One region of the Thermosinus thermophiluss DSM 23256 genome, then DNA from elsewhere that is predicted to be linked to it. Evidence: a T-box and tRNA genes for the amino acid it is inferred to sense, from the RefSeq annotation. Region 1 holds a T-box; the other holds one or more tRNA genes.
The links. A T-box is a leader RNA that pairs with one kind of tRNA and senses whether it is charged. The one in region 1 lies ahead of BLQ99_RS03740 (valine--tRNA ligase), so its partner is inferred to be a tRNA-Val.

Region 1 (10,169 bases):
CGGCCGGTCCATAATCATGGCCACGGTGCTTTCCCAAAGGGCGATGCGCAGGGTGGAAGACGTATCGGTTGGATTGATGATCGAAAGCAGCCGCTCCAGGACTGCATCATGCGCCGGCAGCACGGCCGCCGGAATTAAGAGCAATAACCAGAAGATGCGCCGGTTATGCAGCACGCCGTAGGCGCCAATCACCGCCAACACGCTAAGCCATGCGCCGCGGGAATACGTAAGTACCAAACAACCGCCCAGAAGGCCAATAAAGATAGCAAATGCCAGCCGCCGCGGGAAGGAAGGAGCACCGCGCAGCGCCAGCCCCGCAGCCAGCGCCATGATCATGACCAGAAAGCCAGCCAGGAGATTAGGATTTTGCAGCGTAGAAAAGACGCGCACTTTTAAGTCGGGAAACTGCTCACCGTCCACCCATTCAAAGGCGGAAATATCTATCCCACATACATATTGGTAAAAGCCATAGGCGGTAACAACGGCGGCCGAGGCCAGCACCGCCCATACAATACGTTTAAGCTGCGTCAGAGAGTGGACGTTGTTGATAATAATATAATAAATGATAATATACCGCCCCATCAAGTGATAATAATTGTAAAAACTAAACGAGCGGTCCGGCGAAACAAGAACGGATGCGGCCGACAATACCACTAATAGGGCGATAGGACCATCCAAAGGGGTAGGTTTGAGCGCCAGGCGCCGTGCCAAAGCCATTTTGCCGGCCCACAGCAGCGCCCCGCCACCGAGAAAAACCGTCGAAACCGTCAGGGACAACGGCAAAAAAAAGGCCACCGCAATAATGCAGTGCTCGATGAGGTAGTCCAATATATACTGAGTTTTAGTTGTCCGGTAGGTTATGTGCACAACTTTTCACCAGCTATATTATATCCAAGCGCGCCTTATTTGTCTATGTTTATGGCAAAATTATTTGCCGTACCGTACCGATAAGATACAGCGAGCCGGCCGCACAAACCACGCCATCCGCCCCGCCCAACCGGCGGGCCCGCGCCAGCCCTGCCGCAATACTCGGGGCTTCTTCCACGTAGCCGCCTATTTCCCGGGCAATTTCGCCCGGGGCCGCAGCCCGTTCGGACAACGGCGCCGCGACGACTACCTTGTCGTATGGTCGCACCAGAGCGCGCACTATACCGGCGATGTCCTTATCACGCAGTATCCCCAGCAGAAAAGTAACCGGCTGCCCGCCAAAAACCTCGTCAAGCGCAGCCCGCAGCGCCTGCGCGCCGTGGGGATTATGAGCACCGTCCACCACCACGACAGGCTCTCCGGGAAAAACTTCGAACCGTCCCGGCCAGCGCGCCGCGGCCAGTCCGGCCGCGATCGCGGCCGGCGTAATTGGTGCGCCCCGACCGGCAAGGACCAGGGCCGCCATGACGGCGATAGCACAATTTTCCACCTGGTGCCGCCCAAGCAAGGTAAGGGAAAAAGGCCCGAGCCTACCATGTTGTGCGGTATGAACGGCGACCTTTTGGCAATAGCCGTGCTGTCCCAGATACTCGCCGGCAAAGTCCTGTCCCCGCACGTACAGCATGCTGCCGCAGGCCGCAGCCGTCTGGCGGATTACGGCAAGGGCTTCCCCTTCGGCAGCAGTGACGACCGGCACGCCCGCCTTGATAATGCCGGCCTTGTGCCGGGCAATTTCCCTAACCGTGGCGCCGCAGCGGTCGGTATGTTCCAAGGCTACATTAGTAATAACCGCTACTTCGGGGCTAACGACATTGGTCGAGTCCAAGAGGCCCCCAAGGCCAACCTCGATGACAGCATACTCCACTTTCGCCTCGGCAAAATAATGAAAGGCCGCCGCCGTCAGGACTTCAAATTCGGTAGGGTGCTCCCACCCCTCTGCCGTCATCTGCTCAACAAACCGGCGGGTATGCTCAATCGCGGCTGCGAAAGCGGCAGGGGCGGCCGGACGGCCGTCCACCGCCATCCGCTCAGTGTACTCTACTAAATGGGGCGATGTATACATCCCGGTTTTCACCCCGCTCGCCTGCAAGATTGCGGCCAGCATCGCCGTAGTCGAGCCCTTGCCGTTGGTGCCGGTAACATGCACCGTACGGTAGCGGCGCTCAGGATGGCCCATCAGGTCAAGCAGTCGTTCGATGCGGGCCAGTCCGAGATTAATGCCGAATTTATTCAGCGTTGCCAGATATTCCAGGGCTTGTTGGTAAGTCATAGGCCGGCCTTCCTTATGCCAGTTTGGCAAGATAGGCGAGCCGCTCAAGGATGGCCGCCCGTTTTTCCTGGTATTCCCGTTCACGGGCCCGCTCTTTCTCTACCACATCGGCGGGAGCTTTGGCCAGAAAGCCGGGATTGGCCAGTTTACCGGCAATGCGGGCGATTTCTTTTTCCAACCCCGCCAGTTCTTTATTCAGCCGGGCTGTTTCTTTTTCTACGTCAATCAACCCTTTGAGGGGGAGGTATACTTCCACCCCGCTGACCACGGCCGCCATGGCGTTTTCCGGTTTATCGGCGTCGGCGCCGCAAATGGCGACGGACTCAGCGGCGGCCAGCGCCTGCAGATAGGCGATGTTCGCCCGGAATACTTCCGCCAGCTCTTCTGCGGCAACATGGATAATGACCTCGCTCTTTTTGCCCGGCGGCACGTTGACTTCGGCCCGCATATTGCGCACGGCTTTAATGGTGTCCATGATGGCCGTCATGTGTCGCTCCGCCTCGGCATCAATTAGCTCAGGCTGAGTCTTCGGCCAAGGGGCGACGACAATGCTTTTGCCGTCATGGGGCAGCGCCTGCCAAATGGCTTCGGTGATGAAGGGCATGAAGGGATGGAGCAGCTCCAGCGTGCCGCGCAGGACATACCATAGGACATACTGCGCAGCTCTCCGGTCCTCAATATTTTCTTTGCGATATAGCCGACCTTTGGTAAGCTCGATGTACCAGTCGCAGTACTCGTTCCAGATGAATTCGTACAGCAGCCGGGCCGCCTCGCCCAGTTCAAACTTCTCCAGGTTGGCCGTCACATCCGTAACGGTTTGCGCGTAGCGGCTTAAGATCCAGCGGTCTGCCAGGGTAAACCGGGCGGGATCGGGACAGTCGGCGGCGTCAAAGCCGTCGAGGTTCATGAGCACGAACCGCGAGGCATTCCAGATTTTATTGGCGAAGTTCCGGCTTGATTCGACGCGTTCCCAATAAAACCGCATGTCGTTACCCGGCGTGTTGCCGGTCACCAGGGTGAACCGGAGCGTATCGGCGCCATACTTTTCGATTACTTCCAGCGGATCAATGCCATTACCGAGCGATTTGCTCATTTTCCGTCCCTGGGCGTCGCGCACCAAGCCGTGAATAAAGACATGCCGGAAGGGAATTTCCCGCTGAAATTCCATGGCCATGAAAACCATACGCGCGACCCAGAAAAAGATAATATCATAGCCGGTTACCAAAACACTTGTCGGGTAGAAGTGAGCGAGTTCGGCCGTCTTTTCCGGCCAGCCCATGGTCGAAAAGGGCCAGAGGGCCGAACTGAACCAGGTATCCAGCACGTCCGGATCCTGCTCCACCTTACCGCCGCATTTCGGGCAGCAGGTTACATCTTCCCGCGACACGATTGTTTCACCGCATTCACAGTACCAGGCGGGAATGCGGTGGCCCCACCAGATTTGGCGGGAGATACACCAGTCGCGGATATTTTCCAGCCAGTTAATATAAATCTTGGTAAACCGCTCGGGAACAAATTTAATTTTTCCGGAGGCAACCGCCTCAATTGCCGGCTGAGCCAGCGGCTTCATGCGAACAAACCATTGTTTGGACGTCAAGGGCTCGACAACGGTGCTGCAGCGCTGGCAGTGGCCGACGGAATGAACATGTTCGTCAATGCGGACAAGATAGCCCTGTTCTTCTAAATCCCGGACAAGAGCGCGCCGGCATTCGTAGCGGTCCATGCCGGCATATTGGCCGGTGTTCTCGGCCATGGTGCCGTCAGGATTGATGACGATGATTTCAGGCAGCTGATGACGCAGGCCCATTTCAAAGTCGTTCGGGTCGTGGGCGGGCGTCACTTTCACCGCGCCGGTGCCGAACGACGGGTCAACATACGCATCGGCAATAATTGGCAGCCGCCGACCTACCAGCGGCAAAATAAGATGCTTGCCGACCAAATGGCGATAACGCCCGTCATCGGGATGAACGGCTACCGCCGTATCGCCCAGGATAGTCTCGGGGCGGGTAGTGGCGACGGTAACATATTCGCCGTCCATTCCCTCCACCGGATACCGCACATGATAGAGGTGGCCGCTCTTTTCCTCGTGTTCCACCTCGATGTCACTAAGCGCCGTCTTGCACCGGGGGCACCAGTTGGTAATGCGGTTGCCCTGGTAAATGAGGCCTTTTTCATAAAGGGAGACGAAAACTTCCCGCACTGCCCGCGAACAGCCTTCATCCATGGTAAACCGCTCACGCGGCCAATCGCAGGACGCACCAAGACTCTTGAGCTGTTTGATGATGCGGCTGCCGTACTGCCGTTTCCATTCCCAGACGCGGTCAATAAATTTTTCCCGGCCAAGGTCGTAGCGGGTCAGCCCTTCCTTGGCCAACATCTCTTCGACCTTGATCTGGGTGGCGATGCCGGCATGGTCGGTCCCGGGCATCCAGAGCGTGTTGTAACCCTGCATGCGCTTAAAGCGAATCAGAATATCCTGGAGCGTATTGTCAAGGGCGTGGCCCATGTGAAGCTGCCCGGTAACGTTGGGCGGCGGAATAACGATACTAAACGGCTCTTTGTCCGGTTCCACTTCGGCGTGGAACAACCCCTCGTCTTCCCAATATTTGTACCATTTGCTTTCCACCGTCGCCGGATCATAGACGGTCGGAATGGTTTTCTCCTCCATGCACAAACCTCCTGTCTTTTTCGCCCAAAAATAAAAAGCCTTTATCCTTCTAAAGGACGAAAGGCTTACTTCCGCGGTACCACCTTTATTCCCGCTTGCTTAAGCGGGCACTCGTGCCGGAATAACGCCCCGGCCGTGCGGGCAGACCTACTCACCCTTCAGCCTGCCGGCTCGGGGACGACTTGGCCACATGCTGATCCGAAGCGCCCTTGCAGCCCAGGAGGCGCTCTCTCTGGCGGGGCATGGGGCTACTCCTTCCCGTCATCGCCGCTTGTCAATGTTAGCATTATCATAGCAATAAATGGCTAAACCTGTCAAGTTTCCCCCTAATCCAGCCCAAGTTCGGCCCATCTAGCGTCGACCCGGCGGCGAATGTCGTCAGACATGGCAATCTCATCAGGCCACTCGCGCGGGTGCCCCTCCTCCGGCCAGGTTTTGGTAGCGTCGATGCCTACCTTGGTTCCCCAGTGCGGCATGGGCGAGGCGTGGTCAAGGGCGTCAAGAGGACCGTCAACCATGACGATGTCGCGGCGGGCGTCAATGTTGTTGAAAACGCGCCACCACACTTCATTCATGTCCTGGACATTGACATGGGCATCGACCACGATGATCATTTTGGTAAACATCATTTGTCCCATGCCCCACAGGGCATGCATTACTTTTTTGGCGTGTTGGGGGTAGCTTTTGCGGATCGATACGACGGCACAGTTATGAAATACTCCTTCCAGCGGCAGGTTGATGTCCACGATTTCCGGTAGCTGGAGTTGCAGCAGCGGCAGGAAAATCCGTTCCGTCGCTTTGGCCAGGTAACAATCCTCCATCGGCGGCTTGCCGACAATGGTAGCCGGATAGATGGGGTCGCGGCGGTGGGTAATACAGGTAAGATGAAAGACGGGATAAAGGTCGGCCAGTGAATAATAACCGGTATGGTCGCCAAAGGGACCTTCCCGGCGCAATTCGGTCAGATCGACATAGCCTTCCAGGACGATTTCACTCGTTGCCGGCACTTCCAGGTCAACGGTCTCGCACTTCACCATTTCGACCGGTTTCTTGCGCAGAAAACCGGCGAACACCATTTCATCCATGCCGGGCGGCAGCGGCGCCGTTGCCGCATAGGTTACCACCGGATCACCGCCAATTGCCACTGCCACCTCAATCCGGTTTTTGCCTGCTTCTTTATGGGCCCGGTAGTTTTCGGCTCCGCCTTTGTGGATATGCCAGTGCATCCCGGTCGTTTGCCCGTCGTAGACCTGCATGCGGTACATTCCGACATTGCGCTTGCCGGTCGTAGGATTCTTGGTAAACACCAGCGGCAGGGTGATAAATCGGCCGGCGTCACCAGGCCAGCACTTAAGGATGGGAAACTTGTCCAAGGAAGGGTTGTCCCGGATAATGACCTCTTTGCAAGGCCCGGTTTTTACCATTTTGGGAAAGTTAAACGCCGGTTTCAGGGACGGCAGCAGTTTAAGCACATCGAAAGCCCCTTGCAGCGATGCTTGCGGCAGTTTAATAAGTCGGCGGATTTCGTCGGCGATGTCGTCGATCTTGTCAACTCCCAGGGCGAGGGCCATACGCTCCATGCTGCCAAAAGCATTCATCAGCACCGGAATATCATAACCCTTAACATTTTCAAACAGCAGGGCCACGTTCTTGTCGCCCTGGCGCTTGCACACCCGGTCGGTAATTTCCGTAATTTCCAGCTCACAGTCTACCGGCGCCGTTATGCGCTTCAACCAGCCGCGCCGCTCCAGCGCCGCAATAAATTCCCGTAAGTCGTTAAAGGCCAAAACTATGCTCCTTTCGGAAACTTCTGCTCCTAGTTTCTCCTACTTACGCAGAATATACTTCACGGCCAAAATACTGATTTCATACAGAAAGAGTAAAGGAATGGCCACCATGGTCTGCGAAAAAACGTCGGGCGTCGGCGAAATCACGGCGCCGACGACGAAGGCCATAACCAGCATAATTTTCCGCTTGGCCACCAGATAGGCCGAGCTGATAAGGCCAAATTTCGCCATGATAAATATGAGCAAAGGCAATTCAAAAATAACGCCAAAGGGCAGCAAAAACGAAATGACGAAAGAAAGGTATTGGCCGATTGAGAACATCGGTTGCAAATCTTCGGTGGCAAAGCCGATGAAAAATTTAATGCCTGCCGGCAGCACGAGGAAATACGAAAAGGCCAGGCCCAGAAAGAACAGCGCCAGCGACGCGGGCACCAAAATCAGCGATGCTTGTCGCTCCCGTTTGGTCAGAGCCGGAACGACAAAGGCCCACATCTGATATAAGACGACCGGCAGGGCCAGCAAAAATCCGGCGAAAAAGGATACCTTGAGATAGGTGAAAAACGCTTCGGCCGGGTTCATATAGTATAATTTACCGGCGGGAGCGGTTATGTAATGCACAAGTTCCTGGGCATAAAAATAACAGACAATACTGCCTAGAGCCACGGCTGCCAGCGAAATCAAGAGCCGGCGGCGCAGTTCCTCCAGATGGTCGATAAGCGACATTTCCGCGCCGCCGTCAGTATCAGCAGCCTGGGCTTCGGCTTGCGGCAGGGCGACCGCTTGCTGGTCCTGAAGCTCCGTTTTGGTCTCCGCCATCTCGCCACTCCTTACTTTTTCTCTTCCGTTTTGGCTTCAGCCTTTGGCTCTTCCTTGGCCGGCTCACCCGCCGTCGCCCGCCGGAATTCCTGAATGCCCTTACCCAACGCCCGGCCTACTTCCGGTAGCTTGCCCGGACCAAAGACCACCAGGGCGATAACTAAAATTAAAATAAGTTCCGGAATGCCGAGATTAAACATGGTGTCACTCCCTAGCCTTCAATTTTGTTTGCGAATTTTTCCCAATACTATTATACCGCTCGTCCTGGGAAAATACAATGACCCCTCCACTCCCCCTACCCGGAGGGGTGCCAGTAAGCAAAGGGGGGCGGCCGTGGCCGCCACCCTTTGCTTACTGCAGTTGACCGACCAGTTTGCCGGGATTAAGAATACCGTTGGGGTCCAAGGCCTTTTTAATGGCCCGCATAACATCCAAGCCCACCTCGCCAAATTGGGCGGGCATATATTTCAGCTTTCCCAGACCGATGCCATGCTCGCCAGACAGCGTACCATCCAGCTCGAGCGCGGTCAGGAAAATTTCGTCCATGGCTTGGTAGACCCGTTCCATTTCGGTGTTGTTGCGCAGGTCGGATACGAGCGTGGGGTGAAGATTACCATCGCCGGCATGGCCAAAAGTGCCAATTTGCACGTCGTATTTTTGGGCGATTTCCGTGATGCGGCGCACCATATCAGGCACCTTGCTGCGCGGCACGGTGGCATCTTCGCAAAAGGTGGACGGACGGAGCTTGGCCAGCGACGGCAATGCCGCCCGGCGGGCCGCCCAGATCTGATCCCGCTCCTGGGCACTAGTAGCCACCCGCACCTGACCGCCGTTTTCGCGCAGAATTTTCTCCATTTTGGCCGCGTCCTGCGCAACGGTCGCCTCGTCACCGTCAACCTCGGCCAGAATTATTGCTTCGGCTTCGACCGGCAGTCCTAATTTGACAAAGCTTTCCACGGTGCGAATGGTATAGTTGTCCATAATTTCCAGGGTTGCCGGAATAATTTTGTGGCCAATAATATCGGCAATTGATTTGCCGGCGCCATTTAAATCGTGAAATACGGCAATCATGCTCTTGCGATGGGTCGGCGCCGGCACCAGCCGGACAATTATCTTGGTGATGACGCCCAGGGTACCTTCCGAACCGGTAAACAGCATGACCATATCATAGCCAGGCGAGCGCAGCGTGCGCCCGCCGAATTCGGCAATTTGGCCGTCGGCCAGCACCACTTCCAAGCCGAGGACGTAATGCTTGGTCACGCCGTATTTAAGGCCGCGCAGGCCGCCCGAATTTTCTGCAACCGTGCCACCCATGGAAGCGGTAGTGACCGTGCCGGGATCGGGCGGGTAAATAAGTCCATACTTTTCCACCGCGGCGTTGAGTTCAGCCACGATGACACCCGGCTCAACAACGGCGATGAAATTTTCCGGATCAATCTCCAGGATTGAATTCATGCGCACGGTGGATAAGACAATACCGCCGTCCATGGGGACAACGCCGGCACTAAGGTTGGTTCCCGAACCGCGCGTATAGACAGGAATTTTTTCGCGATTGGCCAAGGCCAGGACGCGCGACACTTCCTTTTTGTTCCCAGGCCGAACGACGACCTCGGGCAGCCGGGAAAAGCCGGGCGTGGCATCATAGCCGTAGCAAATTAATTCCTCCGGTGAAGTCAGCACATTTTCCCGGCCAACAATTTCGGCTAAAGCTTTAATAATGCGTGGTTCCAATTGTCTTCCTCCCCTTCTGAGAAAAACTGGCGGGACTCACCCCGCCATTATGACAGCTATTCTACTAGGGTAGCATCCAACGCAAAGCGTAAGCCTGCAGGTAGGTCAGCACGGCCATGAGGATAATCATCGCGACGCTATGCCACAGCGTGAAGCGGAAGATGGTACCTTCCTCGCCTACCAGGCCGGTTGCCGCCGTCGCCACCGAGATGCTTTGCGGTGAAATCATCTTGCCGCAAACGCCGCCCGAAGAGTTGGCCGCTACCGTCAGATTGGGATCGACGCCAATCTGCTGGGCCGCTGTCTTCTGCATCGAACCGAAGAGCGCGTTGGAGGAGGTGTCGGAACCGGTCAGGAAGACGCCGAGCCAGCCCAAAATCGGCGAGAAGAAGGGGAACAGGGCGCCGGTAGCGGTGAAGGCCAAACCTAACGTCGAGCTCATGCCGGAGTAGTTCATGATATACGCCAGGCCAAGGATCATGGCAATGGTAAAGATGGGGTATACCAGCTGCTTAACCGTCCGGCCGAAGCAGGCCATCGCCCGGCCAAAACCATAGTTAGGAATAATGAACAGCGACAGCAGGCCGGAAATGAATATAGCTGTACCAGCGGCCGAGAAAATATTGATAACGTATTGGGCCGGATAGGGAGTCGGTTTGGCGACAACCGGCGCCGCTTTTATAACAAGACCGTGCAGGCCCGGCCAGTTGATCGTAAACCAGGGCATCGCCTTGTCGATGTTCAGCAGGCTCAGCTTGAGCTTCAGATATTTATCGTCAGCCCACAGGAAGACCAGTACTGCCAAGATGAGGTACGGCGCCCAGGCGCGGAACACTTCGCCGGTCGTGTACCGGAGCTTTACCCCACCCGTGGCGGCAGGTTTTTCGTTGGGGAAATGCCAGACATTCGCCGGCTTCCACACTTTTAGGAAAACGAGCAGACCGACGATGGTGACAACGGCCGAGGTAAT
Region 2 (10,169 bases), on a different contig from region 1:
TAAAATTCACCTGGTGCCGATGATGAATGAGGAAAAATATTTGGCTCCTGGCGATAAACAAGGCTTATTTGACCTCAGCTTTGGCAAGGCCGGCGGCATCGTTTGCTATGACCTCCGGTTCACCGAACTGACGCGCGCGCTCGCGCTAAAAGGGGCGCAGGTGCTGTTCGTACCGGCCGAATGGCCGGCGGTCCGCGGCCGGCACTGGCTTATCCTGAGCCAGGCCCGGGCCATTGAAAACCAGATGTTTGTCGTTGCCGTCAACCGGGTGGGCCAAGACCATAGCAACACCTTCTTCGGCCATTCCCTGGTTGTGAGTCCCTGGGGCGAAGTTCTGGCCGAGGGGTCCGAAACCGAAGAACAGGTTATTATTGCCGATATTGATCTTGGGATCGTGCCGGAAATTCGCCGGAAAGTACCGGTATTCGCCGACCGGCGCCCGCAGTATTATTAACCAAATCAGTGCTAGATTAAATTTCTTAATAAGGGTTCTGCAAAAGTTTGGAACTATGGTAATTTGGTATAAGCCATTTTAAAATCTCCGCTTTAACTGCGGATTTTGAAAATGGCTCTTTTTTTGAAACGCAATCCCTTTTTACACAATTGATACATTTTCATATTTCCGACCCCAGATAAATCAAGGATAAGACTATTAGTCAGCTGCTCGCGGTGCTGATTCGGATAGCCTGCAGGATGTTTAGCCATTAGGAGGGGAAGGACATGGCTTATCGCTATGACATACTCTTAAAAAACGGCACGGTTGTTGACTATGCCACCGACCGCGAAGAGGTCGCGGACGTTGCCATTAAGGACGGTAAAATCGCGGAGATTGCGCCGGATATTGCTCCCACTCTGGCCCAGGAAGTAATCGAACTACGCGGCTACCATGTCGTACCCGGCATTGTCGACCTGCATACGCACATATCGGCTTGGATTGGCGGCAAATTTGGCCACAAGATGCTGGCCAAGGCGGGGGTTACGACCACCTTGGACATGGCCGGACCGGTCGACAGTGTCCTCGATTTGGCCCGCGACTACGGGGTGGGCCTGAATGTCGCCACGATTGAGTATGTGCGGCCTGAGTACACCGTAAAGGACACCAATCCCGGCACGGCTGAACTGCAGGACTTGCTGGACAGGTCACTAAAAAAGGGGGCTATTGGCCTTAAACTGCTCGGCGGTCACTACCCACTAACGCCTGACGCTACGGCCCGGGCCATCGAAGTAGCCAATCAAAATAAGGCTTACATTGCCTTCCACTGCGGCACCTTAAATAAAGGTTCTAACATTGAAGGCTTTCTCGAAGCGATCGAACTGGCGCAAGGCCAGGCGCTGCATATTGCTCATATTAACAGCTACACGCGGGGGGTGATCCGCCCCTGGATGCAGGAAGCAGAAGAAGCCATTGCCGCCCTGATTGCTAACCCCAACATCCGCTGTGAGTCGTACCTTTCGCCCCTTAACGGTACCAGCGCCAGGTGCGCGCAAGGAGCGCCGGAAAGCCTGCAAACCCGGAAATGTCTTGAAGCCGGCGGGTTTGCGCCGACCGAACAAGGCTTGGAGGAGGCCATTTTGGCCGGCTGGGCCCAAATCAACATGGAAGCGGGTGGCGAAGTGGTGCTCGCTACCGGCCCGGAAGCGGCAGCGTACTGGCGACAAAAAGAAACCGATACCACTGTCAGCTTCAATGTCAACCCGCCTGAGCCGCGGCTGCGGCTGGCCACGGCTAAGCGCCCTGACGGCCGTTTTGTCGTCGACGCCATCAGCACCGATGGCGGCGGCATCCCCCGCAATGTTATTGTCGAAATGGGGCTGTCCCTTGTCAAACTACAGGCGTTGACGCTGAAAGAGTTTGTCCAGAAAACCAGCTATAACCCGGCCCGTATTCTTGGCCTCATGAACAAAGGACATTTCCGGCCTGGCGCCGACGCCGACATTACCGTGCTTGACCTGACTAGACAGCAGGCCTTTATGACAATAGTAAACGGTAAGGTTATTATGGTGAACGGCTATGTCTGCGGGCAAGGCAGCACGGTTATCACCACTGCCGCCGGCGCGGACTATGTACAAGCAAAAGGGCTGCAGCCTCGGGTAGTAGACTTGGCGCAAAGCGCTTTTTACCAAATTTGAAACAATGACATCCAGTTTTTACAGCTGCCCTCTACCCCGGGCAGCTTTTTATTGCCGCTAACCGGCCGCAAATTTTGGCGGCAATGGTAGGCGGTTTTGGCAAGGCGTTTAACTTTTGCCGCTTTTGTCAAAAGATTAGAAAGGAGTGCCTTTTAAATATGTCGAATGATTTAAATAAAATGGCAACTACAAGGTGACGGCCCTGAACCGCCAGAAGCGGAGGCTGCTTTTTGCATTTCACACGGAGGTGCTGCAATGATAGCCAATGAAATTAAAGAAAAACTGCGCGCCATTGTTGGCGCCGAAAACGTGCTCGATTCCAACATCGACCGTTTTGGCTACTCTTATGATTCGTCTTTTGTTCCGCTCGTGCCCGCCAATAACCCTGACGTTGTCGTCCGTCCCCTTACGACGGAGGAAGTGTCGCAAGTAATGGCGCTGGCCAACGAGCATGGCATCCCGGTAACGCCGCGGGGAGCGGCCAGTGGCCGCACCGGAGGCAGTATTCCCCTGGCCGGCGGTATTTCTTTATGCCTTGACCGGATGACCAAGATTTTGGAATTCGATGAGAAGAACATGATGATCACCGTCGAACCAGGGGTGCGGACGGTTGACCTGTACAATTTCTGTGCGGCCAAAGGCTTATTCTATCCGCCTGACCCGGCAAGCTGGAAGTTTTCCACCATCGGCGGCAATGTCGCCGAAAACGCCGGCGGCATGCGGGCCGTCAAGTATGGTGTTACCAGCAACTATGTGATGGGCCTGGAAGTGGTGCTGGCCGACGGCACGGTTATTCAAACCGGCGGCAAGGCCATTAAGAATGTAACCGGCTATAACCTTACCCAATTGTTCACCGGCTCGGAAGGCACGCTGGGCATCATCACCAAGGTGTTGCTCCGGCTTATCCCCATGCCCAAGGCGCGTAACACGCTGCAGCTTATGTTCTACTCCCTTGACGACGCCTGCGCCACTATTCATAAGATGCTGCAGTCCGGCGTTGTGCCGGCGGCGGCCGAACTGATGGACAAAATGAGTATTCAGGCGGTGGCCCGCCATCGCAAGCTCGATATCGATCAGGCCGTCGAGGCCTGCGTTATTATCGAAATCGACGGCGATAATAAGGAAGAACTTGATAAGCAAGCCGAACAGATCGCGACGATTGCCCGCGGCTTTAACGTTGCGGAAGTGCGCATCGCGCAATCGAAGCAGGAAGAGGAAGACATCTGGGCAATCCGCCGCGGCCTTAGTTCGGCGGTAGGGGCCATGGCGCCCAACCGGCTGGGTGAGGACATTTCGGTGCCGCGCAACGAATTTCCCGAAATGGTCCGTCGCATCCGCAAAATCTCCGAAAAATACAACCTGCCTATCGCCGTTTATGGCCATGCCGGCGACGGCAACCTGCACCCGTCGGTCTTGTGCGACCTGTCTAATCCCGAAGAAGCCGAACGGGTGCACAAGGCGGTTGACGAGATCTTTGCCGAGGCCCTGGCCGTTGGCGGCACGCTGTCCGGCGAACACGGCATTGGCATTACTAAACGGCCGTATACGATAAGTGCCCTGGGTGAAGGGGGTATCAGGGTGCACAAAGCGATTAAACAGGCGCTCGACCCGAAAGGCATTTTAAATCCCGGGAAAATATGGTAAATATTTGCTAGAAGGAGCTTATCATGAGCAATACCGATAAACGCGACCTTTTGCAAAAGGTGAGCAGCATCGTCAGCCAGTGCGACCGCTGCGGCACCTGCCTGACCGTATGTCCGCTGTTTGGCGTAAAAGATATTGAAGCGTCCAGCGCCCGCGGCAAAAATAACATCGCCCGCGCGCTGGTGCAGGGCGGGTTTGAGCCCACGCCTGACGTGCTGGAAGCGATGAATTTTTGCTTGCTCTGCCGGACGTGCGTCGACAACTGTCCGAGCAAGGTCAAAACCGATGAGGCGATGATGGCCGTCCGGCAGTACTTTGCCGACAAGTCCGGCGCCGGTATAAAGTATAAGGCGCTCGGCACGATGCTGAAACACCGGACGCTGGTCAAAATGTCGGCCGGGGCCCTGGGCGTGCTGCGCAAAGTGGGGTTAAACCGTTTCGTGCCTTTCGGTATGGCACCAAGTGGGTTGACCCGCGAGCAGTATCTTGCCAATTTTGCCGGCCCGGCCGCCCTCGGCGGCCCGGCGCCCCATCGGAGCGTAAGTCTCCCGGCGAATGCTAAAGTGGCCTATTTCTATGGCTGTGGCATGCGGATGATGTTTCCCGAGGCGGCCAGGGAGACGGTGGCGATTTTACGCACGCTGTCCGAGCCGAAATTGGTGGACAATGTGTGCTGCGGCTTGCCGCACCTGGCCCACGGCTTGCGCGGCGATTTTCTGGAACTGGCGAAAGAAAACATCCGCCTGTTTGAAGACGTTGATGTGGTGGTTAGCGACTGCGCCAGCTGCAGCGGCATGCTCAAACACGTTGCTTCCTATTTTGCCGACGACCCGGAGTGGAAAGACCGGGCGGCCGCGTTCAGCCGCAAGATTATGGGCCTCAGCGAATATCTGGTAAAGGTGGGCTATCAGCCCAGGCAACGCAGCATTGTGAAGATTACCTTCCACGAGCCGTGCCATCTCGGCCGCGGCCAGGGGATCAAAAAGCAGCCGCGACAGCTGCTCACTGCGGCAGCGGATTACGTCGAAATGCCTGGCGCCGATACCTGCTGTGGCGGCGCCGGTTCGTTCCATATTGATTATCCTGACATTGCGGAGGCGATTCTTGACAAGAAAAGAGCCAATATCGAGCAGACGGGCGCCCAAATCGTCGTTACCGAATGTCCTGTCTGCCTGGTGCAACTGAATAAGGCGGCCGCGAAAAGCGCGGGCAAGTTCCGGGCGATGCACATCAGCCAGGTGCTTTAACTAAAGAGGCGGCAGCTTATTGGGCTTGCCGCCTCTGTTACTCCCTGAATTTTTCCTGCCTTTGCTATTGCACTTTTGGCTGTTTATGATACAATCAGGAAAGCGAATAATCGAGAGGCAGGTGCAGACTAATGCAAAAAATATTCAAATTGTCACAACCGGCCGTGGAGGCACTGGCCGCCAAATATGGCACCCCGCTGTTGGTGTTGTCCCGCGACCAAATCCGTTATAATTACAATTTCCTGGCAGAACACCTGCCTGGCGTGCATATCTATTATGCCATGAAGGCCAATCCGGACTCGCGCATTATTGACGAGCTCGCCGGTCTCGGCGCGTGTTTTGACGTGGCTTCGGACGGCGAAATCCTGGCCCTGGCCCAGATGGGCATCGCGCCCGAGCGCATTGTCTACGCCAATCCGGTGAAAACCGCGTCCGGGTTGGCGGCGGCGCGGCAAACCGGTGTGCGCAAATTTACTTTTGACAGCGAAAGCGAGATTTATAAGATGGCCAAGGCGGTCCCGGGCGGCACGGTGCTGCTTCGGGTGCGGGTCGATAATCCCAACGCCCTGGTCGACTTGAATAAAAAATTTGGCGCCCACCCCGACGAAGCGCTCCGTCTCTTGACGATTGCCCGCGAGCAGGGGCTGGACGTGGCCGGTCTCTGTTTTCATGTGGGCAGCCAGTCGACCGACGCCGGCGCCTATGTGGACGCCCTGGCGGCCTGCCGCCGGATTTTCGACGCTGCGGCCCAAAAAGGGTTTAATCTGCGTATTCTGGATATCGGCGGCGGGTTTCCCATCCCGGCGATTGGCATGAAGGTGGATGCGGCAGCTATGATGAGCCAGATCCGCACGGCCTTGGCCCAGTACTTCCCCAATACCGAAATATGGGCCGAGCCGGGCCGTTTTATCTGCGGTACGGCTGTCAACCTTATTACCCGCGTCATCGGCGTGCAGCAGCGTAACGGCCAGCAGTGGTATTTCCTGGATGAAGGCCTGTACGGTACTTTCTCCGGCATTATCTTCGACCACTGGGACTTTGAATTGGAGACCTTTAAGTGCGGGCCGAAAATCGCGGCGACCTTCGCCGGGCCGAGCTGTGACTCGCTGGACGTCCTGTTCCGTGATAAACTGACGCCGCCGCTGGCGATGGACGACCTTATCTTAGTGCCGGCCTGCGGCTCCTACACTTCCGCTTCGGCGACGGTTTTCAACGGATTTGCTAAAGCGCCGATTATTGTGTGGGAAGAGATTAAGGCGGAAATTAGCAAACTGGCAAATGCCAGCTGAAATAAAAAGCTATAAATGACAAAGGCCGCCCGTCGGGCGGCCTTTATGCCTCATTGTCAGAAAGTATAAGCTTTTACCGCAAAGGGCACGCGCGAAGTTACGCGAAGAATTTTTCTTTTTTGGCGCGACATGCGTCGCGCCCGGTATACCCTTAGCGTCCTTAGCGTCCTTTGTGGTTTTTAATAGGCGCAGTGCGCTTTTTCATGCAAAGCCTAAACAAAACGCCAACCGCAATGGTTGGCGTTAAAATTTTGGATGGTCGGGGTGACAGGATTTGAACCTACGACCTTTCGGTCCCGAACCGAACGCTCTACCAAACTGAGCTACACCCCGAAAGTTTATGGTCGGAGCGACTGGACTTGAACCAGCGGCCTCCACCACCCCAAGATGGCGCTCTACCAAACTGAGCTACGCCCCGACGCTGGTGGGGTTAAACGGACTCGAACCGCTGACCTCTTCGATGTCAACGAAGCGCTCTAACCAACTGAGCTATAACCCCAGACAGCTTTAAATTATAGCAGACTGCGTGCTGTTTCGTCAATGGTAAATCATGTAAATTTCGCGCGCAGGGCCTGGACTTTTGCCTTGATATCCACCGCGCCGACAATTTCCGTTACTAAGGCGACGGTGCGGCCGCCATGGCGGATGACTTCGGCGAGATTATGCTCCTTAATCCCGCCGATGGCCACAAAGGGCAGGGAAATGTTTTGGGCGACATAAGAAAGGTATTCCAGCCCAACCGGAGCACTGACATCCTTTTTGGTTTGAGTCGCATAGATGGGGCCGACCCCGATATAATCAACAACACCCGCTTTTTCGGCGGCCTGGGCCTCGGCCGGGTTGTGGGTTGACAGGCCGATAAGCATCTCTTTGCCCACCAGCTCGCGAACCTTGGCCGGCGGCAGGTCGTCTTGACCGATATGCACGCCGTCAGCCTCGACCAACATAGCCAAATCAATGTGATCGTTAACAATAAACAGTACGCCGGCGGCGCGGGTGAGCTCGCGAATTTTACAGCACTCCTCATACATAAGGCGCGCCTTCTTGTCTTTTTCCCGGTACTGAATTACCTTAATGCCGGCCGCGATCATGAGCTGGGCTACCTCGACATTGCTGCGTCCCAGCGAGTGCTCTTCCGAAGTTATGCCGTAGATGTCGGCGCGGTGCAAAATGGCTAAGGCCGTTTGTCTATCCACACTAGTTGCCCCCTTTTTTTATTGGTCCTAAAACCCAGTTAAGAATTACGTCGGCTTGTTTGGCCGCGGCAATATTTACACAAGGTGCCACCGGCGGGCAGTCAGGCCCGCTCGCGGTTGTCAGATCGCCTACTAAGTAAAAATTATCTTTAATTTTGTGGACGCGAATGCGGTCGCTATCGCCCCAGCCGGCCAGCCCGGATGCGGCGACCAAGAGTTTCCCGGACGCGATATAATGCTCGACAATCATTTTCTTGAATTCCGCCCGGTCGACGGCCTCGACGACAACGTCGCAGTCCCCGAACAGTCCGTTAATATTATTTTCATCTATTTTTGTCTGGACGATATCTATTTCGACATCAGGGTTAATCTGGCGCAAGTTTTCCCGTAGCATTGGCGCCTTCGGCTTGGCAACCTGGTGGAGAAAATAAAACTGCCGGTTGAGGTTGCTGTAGTCAATACAGTCAAAATCGACAATTTTGAACTTCTTAAAACCAGACCGCACCAGCAGTTGAGCGCAGTTTGACCCCAGGCCGCCGGCGCCGGCAATACCGATTTTGACAGACTGGATTTTGGCCAGCATATTGGCCGTAAAATAACGCAGTAATCCTTGCTCAAAAGTATTCATGCCGCTCTTGCTCCTGTTCCGGCAGACGCAGCGTTACAGCGCCTGCCAATCTTTATATATTGGCTGATAACCCTGGGCATACAGCATTGCTGCCACTTCCGCCACCGTGCGTTCATCGGAAATTTGGAATTGCCCGACGGCCTCATGGTCGGAGCGGCCGCCGACCGCCGTGCAGGAGCCGGCGGACATTTTGGTCACGCCCAGCCTTACCATCGCGTCCCGCAAGCGCCCATTCTCTCTGGTTGACAGGGTAATCCCGCTGCGCGGCATAAATAACCGGAAGGCCAAAACATACTGTACCAGATTCTGGTCGCTCACCATAACCGGGGGCGCAAAGCCGCCAAAGTGCGGCCGCATCCGGGGCGGCGAAATGCTTACTTCTACGTCGGGAAACCGGCGCTGCAGGTAATCGGCATGCAGGCCGGTGAAGAATGCTTCTTGCCGCCAGTCGTTAAGGCCGAGCAAAGCGCCGATGTTTACCGTCCGCAGCCCCGCCTGGCAGGCCCGCTCCGGCGCTTCCAGCCGAAACCGGTAATTGCGTTTTGGGCCGGCGGGGTGCATTTCGGCATAAACCTCTTCGTTGTACACTTCCTGGTAAATCGTCAGGCCGTCCACACCGGCGCCGATTAATTCGGCGTATTCTTCCTGGGTCAGCGGGTAGATTTCAATGCTGATGGAAGTAAAGTATTTTTTCAGTATGTTAACACAGTCTTTAATGTAGGAAACCGGTGAATGCTGCCGGGATTCGCCTGTAAGAATGAGAATATGTTTTAAGCCGGTAGCGGCAATAAGCTGGGCTTCCCGTTCAACTTCCGTCAAAGTGAGTTTTTTCCGCTCCAGTTTATTGTTCAGCCGGAAGCCGCAATAAACGCACTGGTTAACGCAATAGTTAGCCAAATACAAAGGCGTATAAAGAAGCATTGTCCGGCCGAAATGCTGAACGGTTAAGCGGTGAGCCTTTTGGGCCATTTCTTCTAAATAGGGCTCTGCCGGCGGTGACAGCAAGGCCAAAAAATCGAACGCGTTGAGCCGGTCTTGCCTCAGGATGTGCCGCACGTCACTAGCGGTAACTTGCGAAAAATAGGCCGCAAAGTCGAAGCTTCGATAGTCTTTAATAACGTCGTAAAAAGTGCCCATTTTACCGACCTCGTTTCATAGGTTATTCGCGGAGGAAGCCGGTCAAAGGCGACGAGGCGCTGGCATACTGCTGGACAGCGCCCGGGCCGGCCAAATAGGCGGTGCGTCCGGCGGCGACAGCCAGACCAAAAGCCTTCGCCATGGCTACCGGGTCGGCCGCGGTTGCAATAGCGGTATTCACCAAGACCGCCGCCGCGCCTATCTCCATTGCCTCGGCTGCTTCCGACGGCCGGCCGATGCCGGCGTCGACAATGATCGGCAAAGGTATTTCTTCGATTAAAATCCGGATCAACTCTTTTGTCTTTAACCCACGGTTGCTGCCGATCGGCGCCCCCAGCGGCATTACGGCCGCCGCCCCGGCTGCGGCCAGCCTTTTTGCCACAATTAAGTCAGGGCTCATATAGGGCAGTACGACAAAGCCTTCGGCCGCTAAAATTTCGGTTGCCTTAATTGTCTCGTAGTTATCAGGTAGTAAATAACGGTTATCGGATATTACTTCAATCTTGACCCAGTTGCCGCAGCCGGCGGCTCTTGCCAGGCGGGCAATCCGCACGGCTTCCTCGGCGGTTCTGGCGCCGGAAGTGTTGGGCATTAAAATGCAGTTCTGCGGAATATAGTTGATAATGTTCTCGTCGCGGCTGTCTGGGTCGACGCGCCTTAGCGCCACGGTCACCACTTGCGCTCCTGAAGCCGCGACGGCTTCGGGGATCAATTTGTTGGACGCGAACTTACCGGTGCCTAAAAAGAGGCGGCTGGTAAGTTCTTTGTCGCCAATTTTCAATACATCTGCCATTGGTTTAGCCTCCCCCTACAAAGGTGACGATTTCCAAGCGGTCATTTTCTTTTAATACGGTTGCTGGCCAGCGGTCTCTGGGGATAATGGCCAAATTAAGTTCGG

Region 2: it encodes a tRNA-Val, which carries the amino acid that the T-box ahead of BLQ99_RS03740 (valine--tRNA ligase) is inferred to sense. The anticodon was not compared.

The regions. Positions count from the first base shown of each region.
Region 1 is NZ_FNBU01000004.1:47,280-57,448, reverse strand. Features, by position in the region: gene BLQ99_RS03750 (O-antigen ligase family protein) at 1-867, opposite strand, end outside; gene BLQ99_RS03745 (bifunctional folylpolyglutamate synthase/dihydrofolate synthase) at 917-2,197, opposite strand; gene BLQ99_RS03740 (valine--tRNA ligase) at 2,211-4,865, opposite strand; T-box leader at 4,915-5,139, opposite strand; gene BLQ99_RS03735 (menaquinone biosynthesis decarboxylase) at 5,192-6,652, opposite strand; gene tatC (twin-arginine translocase subunit TatC) at 6,692-7,468, opposite strand; gene BLQ99_RS03725 (Sec-independent protein translocase subunit TatA/TatB) at 7,480-7,668, opposite strand; gene BLQ99_RS03720 (FAD-binding oxidoreductase) at 7,820-9,199, opposite strand; gene BLQ99_RS03715 (L-lactate permease) at 9,264-10,169, opposite strand, start outside.
Region 2 is NZ_FNBU01000001.1:176,730-186,898, reverse strand. Features, by position in the region: gene BLQ99_RS00935 (carbon-nitrogen family hydrolase) at 1-454, shown strand, start outside; gene BLQ99_RS00930 (dihydroorotase) at 721-2,130, shown strand; gene BLQ99_RS00925 (FAD-binding oxidoreductase) at 2,386-3,774, shown strand; gene BLQ99_RS00920 ((Fe-S)-binding protein) at 3,798-5,021, shown strand; gene BLQ99_RS00915 (type III PLP-dependent enzyme) at 5,153-6,310, shown strand; tRNA gene BLQ99_RS00910 (tRNA-Pro) at 6,567-6,643, opposite strand; tRNA gene BLQ99_RS00905 (tRNA-Pro) at 6,652-6,728, opposite strand; tRNA gene BLQ99_RS00900 (tRNA-Val) at 6,733-6,809, opposite strand; gene thiE (thiamine phosphate synthase) at 6,859-7,506, opposite strand; gene thiF (sulfur carrier protein ThiS adenylyltransferase ThiF) at 7,508-8,134, opposite strand; gene thiH (2-iminoacetate synthase ThiH) at 8,168-9,271, opposite strand; gene BLQ99_RS00880 (thiazole synthase) at 9,294-10,064, opposite strand; gene thiS (sulfur carrier protein ThiS) at 10,069-10,169, opposite strand, start outside.